4 regions of the Peribacillus sp. YIM B13472 genome follow, and region 3 is predicted to be linked to each of the others. Evidence: riboswitches for the same ligand, from Rfam matches in the RefSeq annotation. Region 3 holds a riboswitch; each other region holds the start of a gene.

Region 1 (5,510 bases), on a different contig from region 3:
CGGGAGGAAGGGGCCGGCTCTCCACATTTGTAGCTGGCGCATTCCTTATGATATTAATCGTGGTACTGAATGATGTCCTTATTAAAATCCCGATGGCTGCACTTGTCGCAGTCATGATCATGGTTTCAATCGGGACCTTTGACTGGTCTTCCCTAAAGAGGCTCACTAAAGCTCCAAAGTCGGATGCAGCCGTGATGATCGTGACGGTCCTCATTGTCCTTTATACACATGATTTATCAAAAGGGGTATTTGCCGGAGTGCTCTTGAGCATGATTTTCTTCTCGGCTAAAATTTCTAAAGTGGCTGTAGAGAAAACGGAAGATTTCCAGGCTAAGAAAATCATTTATCATATCAGCGGGCAAATATTTTTCGCTTCTGTCCAGGACTTTGTTTCGAAGTTCGACTTCAAGGAAAAAGCCGATTCAATCGTCATCGACTTTTCCCATTCTAAAATCTGGGATGCTTCGGCAGTCGGTGCTGTTGATACGGTTGTCCTTAAATATCAGCTTCTGGGAATACCTGTCCAAGTGCAAGGACTCGATGAAGAAAGTTCGTTATTGCTTGAAAAACTCGCCACCTCAGAAAGTAAAATATCTTGAAGAAGTAAAATTTTGCTGAATAGAAACTTTTCAAACCGACAAAATAGATAACATGAATGATTCCTTTTGAAAGGAGCGAAAAGCATGACACCCGAGCAGGATTATACGGCAGCAAATCTGTCACCGGATTTATTGAATGAACTGAAAAGCTTTGAAAGCAGACTTGGCGAGGAAGCCAACAAAGAACTGATTGTCATTGCCTATGAAAAAGAAAAGGAAGCTTTGAATTAAGAAAAAAGACTCAAAACACCCTTAATGGTGGTTGAGTCTTTTTTTTGCATGTACAGAAAAAGGATGCCCATGTTATTAATGAGCACCCCTTTTCCTGTATTATTTGCTGAATACGTCCGTTAAGACCGGCACGATTTGTTTTTTACGGGATACAACGCCTTCTAAGACGGCGATGTTATTGTTTAATGAAACGTCATATGCTTTTTCCACTGCATAAGCTGCCTTACCAAGAGCCAAGGCAACAGAATCATTAGTCAAGATATCCGTTACGACAAAAAGGAATAAGTCCAATTCCTTATCAGCGATGACCGCTTCAATCGCCGCTTCCAATTCTGTTTGCTTAGCAAGGACTTCGTTCGGATCTACAGCATTGACCTGTGCTATCTCCACTTTTGCCATTCCCATGGAGAATTCCTTTGCATCAAGAGTGATAAGCTGGGCAATCGTTTTGTCGCTCAAGTCAGCTCCAGCTTTCAACATTTCCAAGCCGTATGTTTCAGCGTCGACTCCCGCAATGGCAGCCAGTTCCATTGCTGCTGCAACGTCTTGCTCCGTGCATGTAGGTGATTTGAACAATAACGAATCGGAAATGATGGCAGACAGCATAAGACCTGCGATTGCTTTAGGGACTTCAATGCCGTTTTCTTTATAAATTTTATTTAAAATGGTTGCCGTACAGCCAACTGGTTCCGCACGGTAATATAGTGGATCGCTTGTTTCAAAGTTAGCGATACGGTGATGGTCGATAACTTCCAACACACGGACTTGGTCAATATCTTCAGCACTTTGCTGGCGTTCGTTATGATCGACCAGGATTACGCCTTCAGCTTCCCCTGCAACTTTTTCCACAAGGCGGGGAGCTTCGAATTTGAATTGGTCCAATGCATATTGAGTTTCACCATTCACTTCACCCAGACGAACTGGTTCAGCGTTGATACCTAACTGCTTTTTCAGGTCTGCATAAGCGATTGCTGAACAGATTGTGTCTGTATCCGGGTTTTTATGTCCAAAAACTAATACTTTTTCCAAGATTTTATCCCCTTTTTCTTAAATATTTTTCCGCGAATCCCCTTATCGCAATAAGGGAGAGCCACCTTTACTAGACACTTTATTTTAACACAAAATCGCGTAAAATCAGCGCTTGAATTACCCATTCCCCAATAAAATCTTTCATTCCCTCACACTCTGCCATCACTTTGTCAATAGATAAGGATTGGTTTTTTTCAAATATATTAGTTGAATTATCATCGTATATGGCTTACGATAATATAAGCAGAAATACTAGATATTGATTATACAAACATTACTAATAACTATATATAGAATTTTTTATAATCCAAGGTGCCAGTGATGGCTGAAAAGGGAATCCGGTGTAAACCCGGAACTGTCCCCGCAACTGTAAATGTGACGAAATGAGATACCCACTGTATAGCTCTCTATACGGGAAGGACTCAAAGTAGGATGATCATGAGTCAGGAGACCTGCCTTGAATTTTTCACGTTTCTTATTCTTCGGGGATTGAGATGATGAAACGATAGTTTAACGGCTATTTTTTCATGGCTCTTTTATTCTATCGTTTGATCCGCTCAATTCATTGGGCGTTTTTTTTATTTTAGCTGAAGTTAACTAGGAGGATCATTAATGACTCAAACATATAACTCTACCATAAGTGAAAATGACACAGAAACGAAATCCATCCAGCTTGAGATGTTATCAAAGGAATTCGAAGGCCATCTCGATATGGAAAAGTTCAAAAAGCGTTTTACAAAATGGCTAGATCGCAAAAGTGACTCAACCGAAGAACAGGCATCAAAAAAACTGATTCAGCTCGCTCTTGAAAATGTGGATATCGATGCTCCGGATTGGACGTTCGTCGCTGCAGCAGAACTGTTGAATACAATGTATAGGGATGCACAAGCCAATCGAGGTTATGAAGGCATGAGTTATGGCCCATTCTATGAGCTGATCACGGAACTCTCCCAGCTTTCAGAAGGTCAGCGTTATCCCATTTATAAATCAGAACTGCTATCTTCATATACGAAAGCGGAAATTGAGGAATTGGGTTCGGTGATCGACCCGGAAAAAGATAAATTATTCTCTTACATAGGCATCTACTTATTGAACGACCGCTATCTAGCCCGCCCACAAAAGGATAAGGTCTACGAACTGCCACAAGAACGTTTCATGATCATCGCGATGGAAATCATGCGATTGGAAAAAACGGAGCACCGCCTGCAACTTATAAAAGAAGCATACTGGGCCATGTCCAATCTTTTTATGACCGTTGCGACTCCTACACTCTCCAATGCAGGTAAAACACATGGACAGTTAAGCTCTTGCTTTATCGACGCAATTGAAGATTCCATTGACGGAATCTACCTATCAAACTATGATGCAGCAAAAGTATCTAAATTTGGCGGCGGTGTCGGTCTTTACGTCGGTAAGGTTCGCTCGCTTGGTTCTGATATCCGTGGTTTCTCTGGAAACAGTTCCGGCACGACCCCCTGGATTCGACTATTCAACCAGACAGCCGTGAGTGTCGATCAATTGGGTCAACGTAAAGGTGCCATCGCGATTTACTTGGATGCCTGGCATAAAGATATCATGAGCTTCCTCGATTTGAAGACACAAAACGGGGATGACAGATTAAAAGCCCATGATATTTTTACAGGTGTATGCATACCCGATTTATTCATGGAAGCTGTACGCGACAGAAAAGAATGGTATCTTTTCGATCCTCATACCGTTAAGCAAACCCTTGGATTTTCACTTGAAGATCTTTATGACGAGAAGAAAGGCGAAGGAAGCTTCAGGAATCATTATGCACTTGCTGTCGAGGCCGCAGAAAATGGCACGCTTCCAAACTATAGCTTCGAAAAAATCAATGCGATGGACATCATGAAAAGCATCATGATTTCTCAATTAGAAGAAGGCGTACCGTATATGTTCTACCGCGATGAAGTGAATCGGAAGAATCCCAATAAACATAAAGGTATGATTTATTGTTCTAACCTTTGCACGGAGATTGCCCAAAACCTAAGCCCTTCGACGATCACGGATGAATATGAAACAGAAGATGGAGATGTTGTCGTGGTTCGTAAAAGCGGCGATTTCGTTGTCTGCAACCTTTCATCCATTAACTTGCCCCAGGCGGTGGGCAGCGATGTTCTGGAAAGATTGATTCCCATCCAGATCCGCATGCTGGATAATGTCATTGATGTGAATAATCTTCCTGTCAAACAAGCATCCATCTCGAACAAACGTTACCGGGCAATTGGTTTAGGAACGTTTGGATGGCATCATTTACTTGCCACACAGAATATTTATTGGGAATCCGATGAGGCTGTTCACTATGCAGATGCTTTATACGAAAAGATCGCTTACTTAACAATCAAGGCATCCAACGAATTGGCCAAGGAAAAAGGATCATACCCATATTTTGAAGGATCTGATTGGCATACAGGGGACTATTTCGAACTGCGTGACTATACAGATCAAAAATGGATGGATTTAAAAGCAGACGTGCAGGAACATGGGACCCGTAATGGATATTTAATGGCCATTGCCCCGAATTCTTCGACAGCTAAAATCGGTAATTCCACGGATGGAATCGATCCTTTGTATGAAATTGAATTTTACGAAGAAAAGAAAAACTTCAAATTCAAGGTGACCGCGCCAGGCTTGACGCCAAATACGTATGAATATTATAAAAAGACGCGATTTAATTTGGACCAACTGGAAAGCATCAGGCAAAACGCAGCCCGCCAACGCCATATTGACCAAGCAATCAGCTTTAATCTGTATGTACACAATACAATCAAAGCGAAGGTCCTATTGGATATCCATTTAACGGCATGGGAAAGCGGATTGAAATCAACGTATTATGTACGTTCGACTTCTTCCGAATATGACAATGCCTGCGAAAGCTGTTCAAGTTAACGACAATCATAACCTAGTAATCTATTCTTAAAGGAGTTTTCACGAATGACCAATCATATCAAAAAGATTCGGATGCTCGAACCTACGCATCCAACCAAGGCAACCGGTGTTTTCAAAGGAGAAGCTTCAGGCTTCCTCCTTTGGAACGATATTCAGTATGAAAAATTCTATGATACCTATACACAGCTCATCAATAACTTTTGGAAGCCTTCGAGCGTGAACATGATTCAGGATAAAAAGCAGTGGGGCGAACTGGACGAAGATATCCAGGACGCTTTTCTCGATATCCTTACGATGATTGCTGGAATGGACAGTCTTCAAACGCCCACTCTAGTAGAAATCCTTCGGTACATCAAAGATCCGGCGGCAAAAGCTATCCTGGCCAACATGGCCCAGCAGGAATCGATCCATAATGAATCTTATTCCTATATCCTTGCTTCCTTGATTCCTGTAGGCAAGCAAAAACAGCTTTTCGACCGCATTAAAGAACATCCTGAAGTGATTAAGCGTAACCAACCGATCGTTGATGCTTATCAAACGTTCGTGGACGATCCCAGCCCTCAGCATTTATTCGAGGCACTGATCCATTCAACGAACCTTGAAGGGATATATTTCTATCTTGCTTTCGCCTTTTATTATAATTTAGGACGACAAAATTTAATGACTGGTTCAGCTACGATGATATCCTATATTCATCGCGATGAAATGGTCCATTTCGATTTCATTGGAATGCTCGTTCAA
Region 2 (5,510 bases), on a different contig from region 3:
ACCATGTTGGATCGTTAGCGAAAGATTGTTTAAAGCGAACGTTCCATCTGCGAATTGATGGGTGAGGCCTTCTATATGAAAAATATGCTCGTCCATTCTTGGTTTGCCTCCAATTTACAAAAATCCATTAATAAAGATTAAGCTTCCTAGTATTACAATCGTGATCAGCCAATTGCGTGAGGAATAGGTGTAAGTATCCTCGATATAGGAAAGGTTCTCCTGATAGCCTCTTGCGTTCATGGCCATCGTCAAATGTCCAGAGCGCTGCAATACTCCTAAAAATAATGATGAGATTAGTAATCCGAGAGATCGAATGCCTTTCCTTAACGAACCATACCCCAACCGTGAACCTTGTGATTGGTGAATGGCCAAAGCTGTATCTAAAAAAATAAAGATGAAGCGATAGGTCAGCTCTATTAAATCGACCAATAAGGAAGGCACTTTAAGTTTTCGCATCACCGATAGGATGACGGTAATGGGTGTAGTCAAGGTAAGGAAATATAAACAGCTGATGCTGCCGAATACGACAGTGATCAAATTGATCACTGTACCTACGCTGTCATCGCTGATGAATATTTGCCAGTTCCCGACATTCCAGGACCACCATATATTCGAAATCGAAGTTAATTTACTTGTAAAAGAAAAAAGGATGGTAATTGTTCCTGATAGTATAAAAAATCCTGGTAATAGAAGTAATTTAAGATAATAAGAAAACGGGATTTTTGCCGCAAAAATGATTAAAGCGCTCATCACCGTAAAAGTGATGAGCGAAACGGTCATATCCCTTACCGTTAACGAAAATAGCAAAAGGGAGAGTGCAAAAACCATCTTTTCCAACGGATGTACATCCTTTAGCCCATTGAAATAGGCATATTTATCAATGAGTAACATGCTTCGATTTTTCGGGAATTTCTTGTTTGGTTTGCTTATTCCTTTGTCTCGTTACACCTATGAAATAACCAATGAAACCAGCTCCGATTGCAGCTTGCAGCGCAAATAATAAGCTTTCGGTTTCTGCACCTGGCGGCTCCCAAATACTGTTGAACCATGGCTTGTATTCCGGCTGGATTTTAGTGATGGCTTCTTCAGCCTCCCCATCTGCACCGCCAAATTCCGTTCCTTGTTGTGTGATTAACGGGATGGTAGCTAGAATGACGACCAGGAAAAGCAGCAGTAAACTTTTTTTCATGTTAACGGGCCTCCTTAGATAAAACTCGCAGCAATTTCAATTCGCCTAGATTGTATTTTTTCAAGAAATTCATCACGACGACTGTCAATAACCCCTCACTGATTGCCAAGGGAATTTGGGTCAGGGCAAAAATTCCTGCAAATTTACTGAAAGAGGCCATGAATCCTCCTACCTCGGATGGAAAAGCAAGAGCAAGTTGAACGGAAGTTACCACATAGGTTCCCAAATCTCCAAAAGCAGCTGCCAAGAATACGGCAAGTGAAAAAGACCACCCCAATTTAGTTGCGCCCTTGAAGACGAAGTAAGCAATGAACGGTCCGCAAACGGCCATGGAAAATGCATTGGCTCCTAATGTCGTCAATCCTCCGTGAGCCAGTAAAACAGCTTGAAATAACAGAACGATGGAGCCAACCACACTCATGGCCAATGGTCCGAATAATATGGAACCCAAACCAACTCCGGTAGGGTGTGAAGAACTTCCCGTAACGGAAGGAATCTTTAGGGCCGATAAAATGAATACAAATGCACCCGATAGGCCAAGCATCATTTTTGTTTCTGGGTTTTCCCTTACTTTGGATCTAATGGACCGGTAACCCAAGATTAAAAATGGAAGCGTCACGGCCCACCAGAATATAGCCCATTCAATGGGTAAAAAGCCCTCCATGATATGCATGGCCATTGCCCGTTTTGGGACAAAAAGCAGTAAAATGACAAAATAAATGGTTTTCCAATTGGTTCTTTTCATTCTTTCTCCTTTCAACACTTTTAATTTTTCTGATCAATCTCTGAGAAGAAAGGCGCGCCCAACATAAAAAGCACTTCTCTCAAAGGAAAGAAGTGCGTAATGAACAGGAATTTTGCAGCATAAACCAACCATGGGCCTTTCTGCCTGATCCGCACACCCATCCTCGTAGGTTGAAACAGTTTCACGCTTCATGGCAGGTCTCCTGGCTTTGGTTCATCATCCCATTACATCCTTCCCATCTCATTTGACAGTGGATTATAGTTAAAGTAATAGGACTTCCCTTTACAGTGGCGGGACCGCTCCGGATTTTCACCGGCTTCCCTTTTAAGCTGAATTCCGAAAATTCAACACCATAAAACTTATGTAATTATTTAGAAAATTCTCGTATAGTGTACCATAAAGAAATAATTCCAGCTACACAATCTTTTTTTTTTTTTTGACTAAGTTTGTTGTAAGGAAAGGCTTGTGGGCAGGATATACACTATTAAACTTTTCTAAACAGTCGGAATAAACTATTGAATTTTGATAAAGTTGTTATATGATAGATAAAGTTAGTTAGAAATGTATAATAAAACCAAATATTTCATTTTAAAAGTGCTCTTGTGTAAATAATCAAGGGATAATAGGGAAATCGGTGAAAGTCCGATGCAGCCCCCGCTACTGTAAACGCTGATGAAATTGTCTATAGCCACTGGCATTGTTGCCGGGAAGGGACAAAGTAAAATGAAGCGTAAGCCAGGAAACCTGCTTTTAAAATTGCATGATACTTTTCGGAGGGAAAGGTAGAAGGACTATGACGATTTTGGGAGATTGGGCATTCTTGCCTGGGGCTCCTCATTCATATAGTTTTTTTAAACCTTGACTCTTATGTTAAGGTTTTTTATTTTGCCTTTTCCTTGAACGCAGGAGGAAGAAGATGACTACTTGGAACTTAATGGGTACAAATACACATCTGTTGATTTGTAATGGGAGCAGCTGTATGAAAAAGGGCGGGGAAGAAGTAACCCAAGCGATTCGCGATGAAATTACTTCCAAAGGACTGGACTTGAAAATCCATACAACCAGGACACGGTGTAACGGAAGATGTAAGGATGCCTGCGTTGTGATTGCCTATCCTCAAGGAAACTGGTATCGAGTGGAAACGCCTGATTTCGGTCGCCAGATTGTCAGCCATATCGATGATGGGGAGTTTGTGCCACAAATGATCTACCAATTCAATGATGGAAAAATGACACCTAATCCAGATTTTCCTGCTCATACGGGTATTTCAAAGAACAAAGCGTAAAAGGAGATGTCTTAATGAGTACAAACGGTAAATTATTCGTCGTGGGCTTTGGGCCAGGGAATTTTGAACACATTACCAAACGTGCTGTCGAAGCCCTTCAAGAAAGTGACTACATCATTGGTTATAAAACTTATGTTGAACTCATTCAGGGACTGCTTACAGATCAAACGATTATTAGTACGGGGATGACTGAAGAGGTATCACGTGCACAGGAAGCAGTGAAACAAGCTGAGCTGGGTAAGAAAGTTGCGGTTATTTCCAGCGGGGATGCCGGAGTTTACGGGATGGCTGGGTTGGTTTATGAAGTATTGATTGAAAAAGGCTGGAAAGAAGAAACTGGAGTGGGCATTGAAGTCATTCCTGGCATTTCTGCAATCAACTCTTGTGCATCTTTACTTGGGGCACCAGTCATGCACGATTCGTGTACGATCAGTCTCAGTGATCATTTAACTCCTTGGGAACTGATCGCTAAAAGGGTTGAAGCAGCTGCAATGGCAGACTTTGTCATTGCCCTGTATAATCCGCGCAGCGGCAGGCGGACCAGGCAAATTGTTGAAACACAGAAAATTCTCCTTCGCTACCGTTCGCCAGATACGCCTGTCGGGTTGGTGAAAAGTGCATATCGCGATAGGCAGGATATTGTCATAACCAATTTGAAAGAAATGTTGAATCACGATATTGGAATGTTGACCACCGTCATTATTGGTAATTCATCCACCTTTTTATATGATGACAAAATCATCACACCAAGAGGCTATCAGAGGAAATATACTTTGAATTCGGAAAAGCAACCATTGAAGCCGCATCAGCGTCTGCAAAAAGAAGCGGAACCGTGGGCATTAGATCAAGAAGCCGATTCCGTGCATGAAGCCTTTACCGAATCCGCTGGAGGAGTTGGATTACTTACAAAAGCACCAGAAAAGAAGCCAGCTTCCTTTGAAATGGCAATGGAAGCACTGTCAAGAGTCAAGGGTCAATCCGTTCAGCAATCCATTGAGCCAATTGTTCAGCAAAAATTGGAGTCGGTATTCGAACTTGCCGTTAGTCCAGGTGTGGCGAATAAACAATTCACTCCCAAACAAATGATGACACTTGCGGAAGTTGTCGGGGAAAAGGGCACGATGGAATACACGCCAAATCATAAAATCGTATTAAAGATTCCGACAACGGATCCGGAAGTCATTACGGGGAAATTGCAATCAGCAAACTTTCTATTATCGCCGATTGGAGATGTACTGACATTAAAAGCCTGTGATTTCTGTGATGGTGAAAAAACGGAATCCATTCCTTATGCGGATGAAATACATCGGGTGCTTGGCGGAATGAAAATGCCCAAGGAACTTAACATCGGTTTTAATGGGTGTGGGATGGCTTGTTATAGTGCTGTGATGGATGATATCGGGATTGTCTTCCGAAAAGGGAAGTTCGACTTATTTCTTGGAGCTAAACCGGTTGGAAGAACAGCCCATCCAGGCCAGCCTGTTGCGGAAGGCATTGAACCGGAACAGCTTGTTGAACTGATTACGGACATTGTCGCGGAGTATAAGCAAAATGCCCATCCGAATGAGCGGCTTTTTAAATACTTCAAACGTTCGAAAAAGATACAGAATTTTTCTTATCAGGACATCGCTCCAAAAATAAACATAGAGCCTGCGCCTTGTGAAGACTAATCAAGAGGGGGAAAGTAAATGAAAGCAGTTTTGTTCGTAGGACACGGAAGCCGCTTGGCTTCGGGAAACGAAGAAGTCCTTCATTTTATTGAAAATATGATTCCGGCATTGGATGAGCGCTTCCTTGTAGAAACGTGCTTCTTGGAATTTGCGGCACCGAATATATCCAAAGGCATTGATAATTGTGTAAAACGAGGGGCTACTGAAGTTATCGTCATACCGATCATTTTGTTGCATGCAGGACATTCGAAATTACATATCCCAGCTGAAATAGAGGATGGGAAAACCAAGTATCCAGAAGTGAAATTCACATATGGCCAAACGATCGGTGTCCACCATGATGTATTGACAATCCTGACAGACCGTCTTGAGGAAGCGGGATTCGATACAACCTCTGAACAGGCTGAGACAGCCATATTGCTAATTGGCCGAGGTGGCAGTGATGCTGATGCAAATAGTGATATATATAAAATTTCACGATTATTATGGGAAAAATTAAACGTAAAATGGGTCGAAACAGCTTTCATGGGTGTAACGGACCCGCACGTTGACGAAGGTATTGAACGATGCATCCGCTTAGGGGCAAAAAAAGTAGTGATGCTGCCATATTTCCTCTTCACA
Region 3 (5,510 bases):
TCGTTCAGGTACACGTTTTTCAACAGGGTATGCGGATGATGATTTGAAAGGTATCTGGGTCAATAATGTTCTCGATTATCTAAAGGATTCAGATGTAGATCTTGTCATTTCTCACGCCACAGCTTCTGATACGCCTAATAATAAAATACAACAACAAATGGTTGATCAGCTGCAGTATGTTAAAGATGAATATGGTATTGAAGTGTTAGCGATTCGTGATGATCCAAGATATAGTTTTAATGTGCTGGAATCATTAGAAACACATGGACTAGAAGAAACTACAAAAAAAATGAATTCAGTAGATAATCAGAAAGACGAAAGCTTTTGGAGACAATTTGAAAAAGAGAATCAATCCTTGCATAAAATTGACTTAACAGATTACTTCAAGGTAAACGGTAAATTTCAGCCTATTATTGGTAATGTTATCATTTACCGTGATAATAGACATTTAACGAATACTTATTCTGAAAGTTTCGGACCTGTTTTTGAAGAAAAAATCAACGAGATAGGCCTAGATAGAAAATAAGTATAACTAAAGGGTAATTTGTTTGAAGTATAATATTGGTTATCTTGATATAAAGAATCTGAGTTCTGTGTTTTACAGGGCTCGGATTTTTTTATATCTATTAAGCTTGATGAAGTTGTGGTCACTTTGTCTAATTTAGCTTTGAGTCCTGCATTTTTTCCATCCCATAAATCACTTGCTCTTATACCAACAGAAAAAACCCTGTTACTCCGCGGAAGAAGCGCGTTGTAACAGGGTTTTTTAATTAGCGTCCCAGATAGGAATCGAACCTACGACCTACAGCTTAGGAGGCTGTCGCTCTATCCTGCTGAGCTACTGGGACATATATATAAGTCGACGACTTATTTATTATATTTCTTATAGGCAAACTTTTCAAGCTTATAGCACATACTTATGAAAAAAATCTTCATAAATGCTCAGCAGGTCACTAAGCTCTCGCGTTTTCCTATCATTTCATTAAATGGAATACTTTATTATCCGCTAGTTTTCTGGTACTATTACACTAGAAAAAATTAGGGGAATGATAGTGAAAAGATATAGAGTTTTATGGATGGTGGCATTGCTGGGGATTTTGATTTTACCTGGATGTTCACAACGGATTTTAGAGGGTATAGGCATAAAGACGGCAGCACCGATTGCGGAAGATGACATTGAGGTGGCCGAGGCGGCTGAGAATGAGACCGGTCAGGATTTGGAAGGTCAAATCGATACGGGAGACTGGATAACGGCCGAGTCCGCAGTCCAGCTTCCAATCTTGATGTATCACAGCATTTCTGAAGGTAATGGCCTTCGGGTTCCAAGTGAGGAATTCCGATCACAGATGGCTTGGCTTCGGGAAAATGGTTACTATACATTATCCCCTGAAGAAGCATACCTCGTTTTAACCGAGAATCGGATGCCAAGTGAGAAGTGCGTCTGGCTTACTTTTGATGATGGTTACACAGATAACTACACGGAGGCTTTCCCGATATTAAAGGAAAATGATATGAAAGCAACTGTCTTCATGATCGGTAAGTCCATTGATAAAGGTCATCACCTGACTGAAGATCAAATGTTGGAGATGAGCAGGAATGGGATTTCGATCGAAAGCCATACCATCAACCATTTGGAGCTGAACCGCATGACGGCAGAGCAGCAAGAAGCGGAAATGGTTCAGTCGAAGGAGCTATTCGACCGTATCCTCGATCAGGACACGACAGTGCTTTCCTATCCGGTTGGCCGGTATAATGAAGAGAGTCTAAGGCTGTCAGAAGAAGCTGGATACAAGATGGCAGTCACTACCGAACCTGGGGGAGCTTCAAGGGACCAAGGGATGCATGCCCTGCATCGAGTTCGGATTTCACCCGGGTTATCAGTCGATGGGTTTGCGTCACTGATTGAAAATTCTTCAAATCATTGAAGGTGGACGGGTCATTTCGAACTTGTTCAGAAAAATCATATAATAATCGATTCTAACATGGTGTATAATGAAGGCAGTGAAAATTATATGCATAAGAACGATTTGGTGTCTTAATGACTTAAAAGGGAAGTTGGTGAAATGCCAGCGCGGTCCCGCCACTGTATATGGGAGTTGACGGCTGTGTACCACTGTATGAGATATGGGAAGGTGCCGTTGACGATGACCATGAGCCAGGAGACCTGCCGAATTCGTACACCTGTAACCTACGCGGATGGGAAGGTGTGTGGCAGACCCTAAGAAAGAGTCCGTAATGATATTGTTGCCATGCAAGCACCTTCCGTTTAACGGGAGGTGCTTTTTGTTTTGGGGGCATCTTCCAACAATGCGTTTTCTTTATTTAGGTGGGAAGAAATTAAATGAAAAGATTGTGGGGAATGAAAATGAAGAAGATTTTTGGTCTGATATTGTTGATGTTGCTTACTGCAGGCATGATGGTTGGCTGCAGTGATGCTACTGATGAAGGAAAAGAAAAGCAGCAAACGAATCATGCTCAACACGAAGCTTTCCCGATTACGATTAAAGATGCAACTGGGGAAAAAGTAACGATAGAACAAAAACCGAAGAAAATCGTTTCGTTGATACCAAGTAATACGGAAGTGGTCTTTGCACTTGGTTTGGGCAAAAAGGTCGTTGGTGTATCCGACAATGATAATTACCCGGAAGAAACGAAGGAAATTGAAAAAGTTGGCGGAATGGAAATGAACACAGAGCTGATTGTCTCCATGAAGCCTGATCTTGTTCTTGCGCATGCATCAAGTGCCCATAATTCAAATGAGGGTTTACAACAACTTAAGGATGCTGGAATAGATGTCCTCGTAGTCAATGATGCACAAAGCTTTGACCAAGTCTATAAGTCTATTGAAATGATTGGACAGGCAACGGGAGAACATGATAAGGCAAAAGAAATCGTTACGGATATGAAAACGAAGCTCAAGGATATCCAGGAAAAGGCCAAATCCGTAAAGGAAGAGGATAGGAAGACCGTTTTAGTGGAAGTTTCGCCTTCACCGGATATATACACACCTGGAAAAAATACTTTCATGAATGAGATGCTTAATATTATTTCAGCGGATAATGCTGCTGCTGAATTGGACGGATGGGCAAAAATTGATGAAGAGTCGATGATTGCTGCAAATCCGGATGTCATCATTACAACGTATGGTTACTATACGAAAGATTCAGTAAGTGAAGTGACGGGCCGAAAAGGATGGCAAGACGTAAATGCTATTAAGAATGGCCAAGTCTTTGATGTCCATTCTGACTTGGTGACCCGTTCCGGTCCACGTTTAATAGAGGGAGTAGAGGAACTTGCCAAATCAGTCTATCCGAACCAATTTGACAACTAAATGGACGTTTGCTTATTTGATTGCGTTGTTAATTTTGTTATTCGCAATGACGATAGGCATTTCCTTTGGTTCGGTGCCAGTACCCATTCCCGTACTTATACAAATAATCGGCAAGGAGATTTTCCATTTGCCGATTTCTGCTGATCCGGATGTGATGCTTACGAATATCGTGATGAACATCCGCTTGCCGCGTGTATTGCTTGCGGGTTTGGTCGGGGCATCACTTGCGATTGCAGGTGCGGCTTTTCAGGGACTGCTCCGGAACCCGCTCGCTGATCCTTACACATTGGGTATTTCATCAGGAGCATCGGTCGGCGCCGTATTGACAATATTCTTGAATATTTCACTGCCATTCATCGGTTTATATACTCTTCCGGCATTGAGCATCTTATGCTCAGTGCTCACGATGCTTTGCGTACTGACTTTTGCAAAAAAAATGGATCGTTCGATGAAAGTGGAAACGATTATTTTAACGGGAATCATTTTCAGCTCGTTTTTAAGTGCCTTCATTTCATTGATGATTGCGCTGACGGGTGATGAATTAAGACAAATTATCGGCTGGCTGATGGGTAGCGTTTCAATGCGCGGATGGAATTACATTGCAATCATTTTGCCGTTTTTTATCATTGGTTCATTGATCTTGATCATGAATACAAGTGAATTGAATGCGATGACTTTCGGGGAGGACCGGGCAAAACACTTAGGTGTGAATGTTAAACGGCGGAAAATGTGGATCTTGATAGCCGGTTCGACATTGACAGGGGCAGCCGTTGCCGTTTCGGGGGCAATTGGCTTTGTAGGATTGGTCATTCCTCATTTTGTCCGAAAGATTTGGGGGCCTGACCATAAACATTTACTTCCGTTGTCATTGTTGATAGGAAGCGGATTCTTAATATTGGCGGATTTTGTGGCACGAACGATCATTGCCCCATCGGAACTGCCGATCGGGGTGATCACCTCACTTATCGGGGCACCTGCATTTGCGCTGATTTTATTAAAGAGACGGAGAGAAGGGTAAAAACGGATGCTTGAAGTAAGAGGGTTAACAGGTGGATATCATAACAAAGCTGTTTTGGACTCTGTCTCTTTTGATGTACATAAAGGGGAATTATTCGGGATTCTTGGTCCAAATGGCAGCGGAAAAACGACGCTTTTAAGCATGCTTAGCGGGGTGCTCGATTATAAAGGAGGAAGCGTACGGATAAGAGGCAGGGATTTGAAGGATTATTCGTCAAAACAACTTGCACAGGTCATTGCTGTGCTCCCTCAACATTCCTCATTAGCTTTCTCCTATACAGTAAAAGAGACGGTCTCACTTGGGCGATATGCCCATCAATCAGGTTGGTTCCATAGTTGGTCCGCGGAAGATGAATCGATTGTCCAACGAGTTATGGAACAAACGGGAGTAGCAGATTTTCAGGATCTTCATTTTGAACGTTTATCAGGAGGGGAGAGACAAAGGGTCTTGCTGGCACAGGCACTTGCCCAAGAGCCGGAAATCCTTTTTTTGGATGAACCTACGAACCACTTGGATCTTTCCTATCAAAAAGATCTTCTTGATCTAATGAGGAAAATGGCAAAAGAGCAGAAGTTGACCGTTATTTCAATTTTTCATGATTTGAATTTGGCAGGATTATATTGTGATCGGCTTATGTTGCTTGAGAAAGGGCAGATTCAGGTTGTTGATGTGCCGAACGAAGTGCTCCAACAGGAACGGATTCAGGATGTATATCATACGACGATCGAAAAACATCCACATCCCGCCCTTCCGAAACCGCAGATGTTCATCGTTCCGGAAATACATGGCCATGATACTATCCCATTGGAAATTGATGGTTCTTATTTGACGGTCGGTCCTGAGATGATTCAATTGGATTCTCCGATCCCGCTTAGAACGATGTCTTCTGGAGTGACTGGTTCAGGGACGGGCTGGCATAAATATTTTGTGAATAGGCACGTCCATCATGGCTATGATTGCGAGGATCATCATTTCGAAATGGCCGACTATTTAAAGACTCATGGCTTTGAACCTCGGGAAACGGTAGGGATGATGACAGCTGTCTTTCTCGATACGGTTGCTTTCAAGCTATTAAGAGCTGAAGATTTCTCGGTTTTTGTTATCGTGACGGCTGGTGTAGGGAATGCCATCGACGCTTCTTTAGCTGACCGGCATTCTTGG
Region 4 (5,510 bases), on a different contig from region 3:
TGGCTAAAAGGTTTTCACGGACGATTTTTCCTGCTTCGACCATGTTTTTCAGGGAAGCGACGGTTTCCGGGATACCCCTTGTTTTCAGGCCGCAGTCGGGATTGATCCAAAACTGATCTTTATCCAATACCTTGATGCCCCGTTCAATCATATCGACCATTTCTTCCACTGCCGGCACACGCGGGCTGTGAATATCATACACACCCAGGCCAATACCTTTTTCATATGTTTTTTCCTCGAATGCGGAAGCTAGCTCCCCGTGACTACGGGATGTTTCGATGGATATTACATCGGCATCGAGGGAGGAGATGACATCCATGAAACTGTTGAAGTCGCAATAGCACATATGCGTATGAATTTGGGTTGTATCCTCCACGCTTGATGTGGATATCAAGAATGAATTCACAGCCCAGTTCAAATACTCGTCGCGATCGCTTTTTTTCAATGGCAGACCTTCTCTAAGTGCAGGCTCATCAACCTGAATCATTTTAATTCCAGCGGATTCTAATGCAATGACTTCTTTTTCCAAAGCGAGCGCCAGCTGATAACAAACATTCTCCCTGGAAATATCATCACGGACAAATGACCAGTTCAAAATCGTAACAGGACCTGTAAGCATTCCCTTTACCGTCTTCTTCGTCAGTGATTGTGCGTATACACTTTCCCTGACTGTCATCGGTTCGATGAAATGGATGTCGCCGTAGATGACTGGTGGTTTCACGCAGCGGGATCCATAGGATTGTACCCAACCCTTTTCCAGAAAGACGAAACCGCCTAACTTATGGCCGAAGTATTCAACCATATCCGTCCGTTCGAATTCCCCATGAACGAGAACATCCAAACCGATTTCTTCTTGGATTTCGATCCACCTGCCGATTTCTTCGTTAACGAATGTTTCATATTGCTGAGCGGTCCATTCTCCTCTTTTGAATTTCCCCCGTGCTTGTTTAACTTCAAATGTCTGCGGAAAGCTACCGATCGTAGTCGAAGGAAGAAAAGGCAATTTGAAAAATTCCTGTTGTTTTTGGTAACGCTCTTTAAATGGAATGTGACGGCCGGCGGTCCTGGTTTTAACCTTTTCGACTTTCAATTGTACAGTCCCATGATTCCGTGCATTTGAACTTGCTAACGTTTGAACCGTACATTTATTGGCAACTACTTTTTCGGCGATTGCTTCAAAGCCTTGATTATTCCCTTTGACCAAGAGTGTGATTTCCTCAAGTTTCTCATCAGCGAAAGCAAGGGCCTGTTTCACTTCTTTTGAAAGGGCGGATTCATTGCGAACGGTCACTGGGACATGAAGCAGGGAACAAGAGGGCTGAAGCCAGATTTGGTCTTCGGCTACCTTTTTCTTAAGAGTCTCAATCAATTGAATTTTTTTCGTTAAATCAGATAGCCAAATGTTTTTTCCGTCAATCACACCTGCAGCAAGCACTTTGTCCTTCGGGAAGCCAAATGCTTCAAGGTTACTTAGATTTCTCCCTTTATCATGTACAAAATCAAGACCGATTCCTTGGACTTTTAATTCGATGACTTCTTGGTAGTGTTCCACGGCATCAAAGTATGTTTGTAGCATGATGTTCAGGTTTGGTGCTGCTTCATTCAGTTTTTCGTAGAGGTAAGTAACAGTTTGCATATCATCCTTGGAAATGGATGAAACAAGAGAAGGTTCGTCCATTTGTACCCACTTCACGCCTTCTTGCTCCAACTCCCGCAGGATTTGTGTGTATAGGGGAAGCAAGCTCAGGATGATGCCAGGGATCTCTTGTTTATTGAAGCCTTTGGAAAGGGAGATGAAGGTATAAGGTCCGATCAACACGGGCTTCGTTTCAATCCCTAGCTTTTCCTTGGCTTCCCGATATGCTGCAAGTGGTTTATTTTCTGTTAAAGTCAGCTGTGGCAGTTTTAATTCAGGGACAATATAGTGATAGTTCGTATTGAACCATTTCGTCATTTCGGAAGCGACTTCATCATTGTTTCCTCGAGCCATTGAATAATATACGGAAAGGGGAACGCTGCCGCCTTCATAGGCTGAATAACGTTCAGGAACAAGACCGAACATGACGGACATATCGAGCATTTGATCATAGAAAGTGAAGTCGTTGACAGGAATGATATCAATACCCCGTTGCTTCTGTTTTTGTAAGTTGCCTAAACGGATTGCTTTTAGTTGTGCCGTAAATTCCGCTTCATCGATTTTACCTGACCAGTAAGCTTCCAATGTACGTTTCCATTCACGATTTTCCCCGATTCGAGGGTAACCCAAACTACTGCTTTTCAAAATTCCCATCCTCCTACATTCATTTTATTGAACAATAAAAAAAGCATCCCTAACCGTCAAAAGAGAAAGTTAGAAATGCTTAAAATAAGAGGCATGCAGAATGCCCCTTACAATTATAAGGTCCCTAACACCTCCCTATCTCCCGTAGGTTAAAACAGTGTTGTCGAAATAGGCAGGTCTCCTGACTTAGGGATTATCATTAGCTGCGGGCCTTCCCGATCCTTTGATCAGTGGCATATTGGATGGCGCTAACACTCCCATTACAGTGGCGGGACCGTGCCGGAATTACACCGGACTTCCCTTTTAATCCTAATTTAAAATTAGGAACCTATTCCCACATATGAAATTTTACAAAACCTGCCTTTATAAACACTGTTTGCAGGCTAAAAATTTATAAAATAAAAACTATTATAAAAATTTAGACAATCTTAACATATCCGACCGAAAGGGTCAACATGGAAAAAAGATTCGGGAAAAGTATCCGTTTATTGAGTGTGTGGGTGATAAGGATTAGGTCTGTTCCTAAAAAAGAATATATTGTTTGGACAGGGAGTATGTATAGAGGGAGTGGCGTTTTGAAATGGGGCGTGGGGGATGACTTTCTACATCTTGATTGCAGGAATCATTTTTTGCATGGTGATGAGCATTCGTACGTTATTTCTTGTTGAGTCGGGAGGAAAGAAATTTTCTCTGGAGGATATGCTGTGGCTTGGCAATTTATATGCGACGATATTGGTTGGATTTGCCCTGATTTATTTATTATACGAGCTTCAGAATCATTCGGTGATTCTTGATATGGGCAATCGGTTGGATGGTACTTTCTATGAACAGTTGAAGACTTCTTTTTATTTCAGTGCGATGACGATGTTTTCTGTAGGGTATGGAGATATAGCCCCGATTGGTATGGGCAGGATGATAGCTACCATTCAGGCTTTCATCGGGTATACACTGCCGGCAGCGTTCGTGATTCGGACAGTTATCGATCTGGAGCAGAAAGATAGGAAGGATAAATGAAAGTTGTGTTTCTTTCGATTATTGGGTACTCTTACCATAATGAAAGAAATGGAGGGTTCAATATGACTGTTAAAATTGGAGAAAAAGCACCTGATTTCAAACTCCCTGCAAATAATGGTGAAATGGTTTCCCTATCGGATTTTAAGGGGAAAAACATTGTTTTATATTTTTATCCAAAAGACATGACGCCAGGTTGTACGACGGAGGCCTGTGATTTCCGGGACCATAATGAGCAATTCGAGGAATTGAACGCGGTCATCATTGGTATCAGCCCAGATCCAGCGGCACGTCATGAAAAATTCATTGAAAAACATGGATTGCCTTTTCTGCTGCTGGCTGACGAAAATCATGAAGCGGCTGAATCATTTGATGTGTGGCAATTGAAAAAGAACTTCGGCAAGGAGTATATGGGCATTGAACGTTCAACTTTCCTGATTGATAAGGCTGGTAAGGTAGTCAAAGAATGGCGTAAAGTAAAAGTCAAAGGCCACGTCGAAGAAGCGCTTGAAACTCTTCGCGACCTCGAAAAATAAGGGACAGGCAGATGAAGGATGAGCGAATAACGAGGCTTGCAGCCAGGCTGATTCATCATTCGATACAATTACAGCCAAAAGAGAGAATCCTCATACGGGGGCATATCAACACGAAACCATTATTGAAAGAGCTGATTGATGAAGTATACAGAGTGGGTGCTTATCCATATGTAGAACTCGAAGACGATGAGATAAGCCGCCACCTGCTACAAGGGAATGTGAAGGAGCAACTTGACACATCTTCGCAATGGGCTCTGAAGAAATATACGGATATCGATGCAGTCATCATCATCACAGGGGAAGAAAACGATGTGGAAATGACTGATGTTCCCATCGAGAGGCTCCGACTTCAAGGGGAGGCTATGAAATCCCCCACTCTTTTCTATGTAAACAACCGTCGTTGGGTCTTACTTAATTATCCCACCAACGCATCAGCGCAAAAAGCCGGCATGACCTTCAACAGGTACCAAGACTTTCTGTTGAACGTATGCACCATGGATTACGGGAAAATGGAGGCGGCCTTGAAACCGTTAAAACAATTGATGGAACGGACTGACAAAGTCAGGATCGTTTCACCAGGGACAGATTTGACCTTTTCCATTAAAGGTATGCCGGCCATCATATGTGCCGGAAAAAAGAATTTACCGGATGGGGAAGTGTTTACCGCACCCATAAAAGATAGTCTCAATGGAAGGATATCCTTCAACACACCCACAACCTATGAAGGAATCACCTTTAGTGACATAGAATTAAACTTGGAAAAGGGAAAAATCATTAAAGCAACTTCCAATCGTAACCCTGAAATGAACCGAATTTTGAATATTGATGAAGGGTCCCGGTTTATCGGGGAGTTCGCAATTGGAATCAATCCATACATATTGGAACCTATGGACGATATCTTGTTCGATGAGAAAATAAGCGGGAGTCTGCACTTGGCTATTGGGCTCGCCTATGATGAAGCGGATAATGGAAACCGTTCATCGATACATTGGGATATGGTCTTGATCCAGCGTCCTGAATATGGGGGTGGTGACCTCTATTTTGACGACGTCCCGATCAGAAGGGATGGCGTTTTCATTTTGCCGGAATTACATGCATTAAACCCAAATTCTTTAAAATAAAGCCTTTTTTAATAAGGGTAAGGCTTTTGTCCAACTCAAAAAGGGGACACCTGAATATGCTTTATTAAGGGAATACCTCCTCAGAGAAAGTTGCGCGGGACACATAGAGCCCGTGTTTTTTTATGTTAATTAAAAGGGAGAGATAAACATGTTAATACTTTCGACTGTCATTCCGAATGAAGGTATCCAAACGAAGCTGATGGAAGCTTTTCCTGATTTGAACTTCATTTATCAAAAAGGATGGACCGATGGGCCGCTTCGTGAAGCGGAAATCCTAATTACATATGGTGAAGACTTAACTGAAGAAATCATTGGGAAAGCGGCGAACTTGAAATGGATCATGGTCATGAGTGCAGGGATGGAATTAATGCCATTTAAAGCCATTGAGGAACGTGGCATTCTGGTGACCAACGCAAGAGGCATTCATAAAATCCCTATGGCCGAGTATACGATAGGGATGCTTTTGCAATATGAAAAGAAATTGAAACTGCTTATGAAGAATGAAAAGGAAGAGTTGTGGGATAGAAAGATTGAAGTAGGGGAATTGAATGGCAAGACTAT

The links. A riboswitch is a leader RNA that binds a small molecule or an ion and turns the genes downstream of it on or off. The one in region 3 is predicted to bind cobalamin.
Region 1: another riboswitch for cobalamin. It lies ahead of ACFX4I_RS11210 (ribonucleoside-diphosphate reductase subunit alpha); the one in region 3 lies ahead of ACFX4I_RS05945 (ABC transporter substrate-binding protein).
Region 2: another riboswitch for cobalamin. It lies ahead of ACFX4I_RS05025 ((2Fe-2S) ferredoxin domain-containing protein); the one in region 3 lies ahead of ACFX4I_RS05945 (ABC transporter substrate-binding protein).
Region 4: another riboswitch for cobalamin. It lies ahead of metE (5-methyltetrahydropteroyltriglutamate--homocysteine S-methyltransferase); the one in region 3 lies ahead of ACFX4I_RS05945 (ABC transporter substrate-binding protein).

The regions. Positions count from the first base shown of each region.
Region 1 is NZ_JBHZPG010000011.1:56,632-62,141, forward strand. Features, by position in the region: gene ACFX4I_RS11195 (SulP family inorganic anion transporter) at 1-599, shown strand, start outside; gene ACFX4I_RS11200 (hypothetical protein) at 684-830, shown strand; gene ACFX4I_RS11205 (manganese-dependent inorganic pyrophosphatase) at 930-1,859, opposite strand; cobalamin riboswitch at 2,153-2,333, shown strand; gene ACFX4I_RS11210 (ribonucleoside-diphosphate reductase subunit alpha) at 2,472-4,769, shown strand; gene ACFX4I_RS11215 (ribonucleotide-diphosphate reductase subunit beta) at 4,815-5,510, shown strand, end outside.
Region 2 is NZ_JBHZPG010000004.1:121,419-126,928, reverse strand. Features, by position in the region: gene ACFX4I_RS05050 (energy-coupling factor ABC transporter ATP-binding protein) at 1-96, opposite strand, end outside; gene cbiQ (cobalt ECF transporter T component CbiQ) at 115-891, opposite strand; gene ACFX4I_RS05040 (energy-coupling factor ABC transporter substrate-binding protein) at 878-1,189, opposite strand; gene ACFX4I_RS05035 (energy-coupling factor ABC transporter permease) at 1,191-1,934, opposite strand; gene ACFX4I_RS05030 (hypothetical protein) at 1,968-2,126, opposite strand; cobalamin riboswitch at 2,110-2,304, opposite strand; cobalamin riboswitch at 2,510-2,700, shown strand; gene ACFX4I_RS05025 ((2Fe-2S) ferredoxin domain-containing protein) at 2,851-3,219, shown strand; gene cobJ (precorrin-3B C(17)-methyltransferase) at 3,234-4,889, shown strand; gene ACFX4I_RS05015 (sirohydrochlorin chelatase) at 4,908-5,510, shown strand, end outside.
Region 3 is NZ_JBHZPG010000005.1:115,900-121,409, forward strand. Features, by position in the region: gene ACFX4I_RS05930 (acyltransferase family protein) at 1-526, shown strand, start outside; tRNA gene ACFX4I_RS05935 (tRNA-Arg) at 775-848, opposite strand; gene ACFX4I_RS05940 (polysaccharide deacetylase family protein) at 1,053-1,925, shown strand; cobalamin riboswitch at 2,013-2,186, shown strand; gene ACFX4I_RS05945 (ABC transporter substrate-binding protein) at 2,366-3,331, shown strand; gene ACFX4I_RS05950 (FecCD family ABC transporter permease) at 3,294-4,349, shown strand; gene ACFX4I_RS05955 (heme ABC transporter ATP-binding protein) at 4,356-5,510, shown strand, end outside.
Region 4 is NZ_JBHZPG010000027.1:65,850-71,359, forward strand. Features, by position in the region: gene metE (5-methyltetrahydropteroyltriglutamate--homocysteine S-methyltransferase) at 1-2,290, opposite strand, end outside; cobalamin riboswitch at 2,436-2,628, opposite strand; gene ACFX4I_RS18910 (potassium channel family protein) at 2,876-3,295, shown strand; gene bcp (thioredoxin-dependent thiol peroxidase) at 3,358-3,828, shown strand; gene ACFX4I_RS18920 (aminopeptidase) at 3,840-4,949, shown strand; gene ACFX4I_RS18925 (D-2-hydroxyacid dehydrogenase) at 5,098-5,510, shown strand, end outside.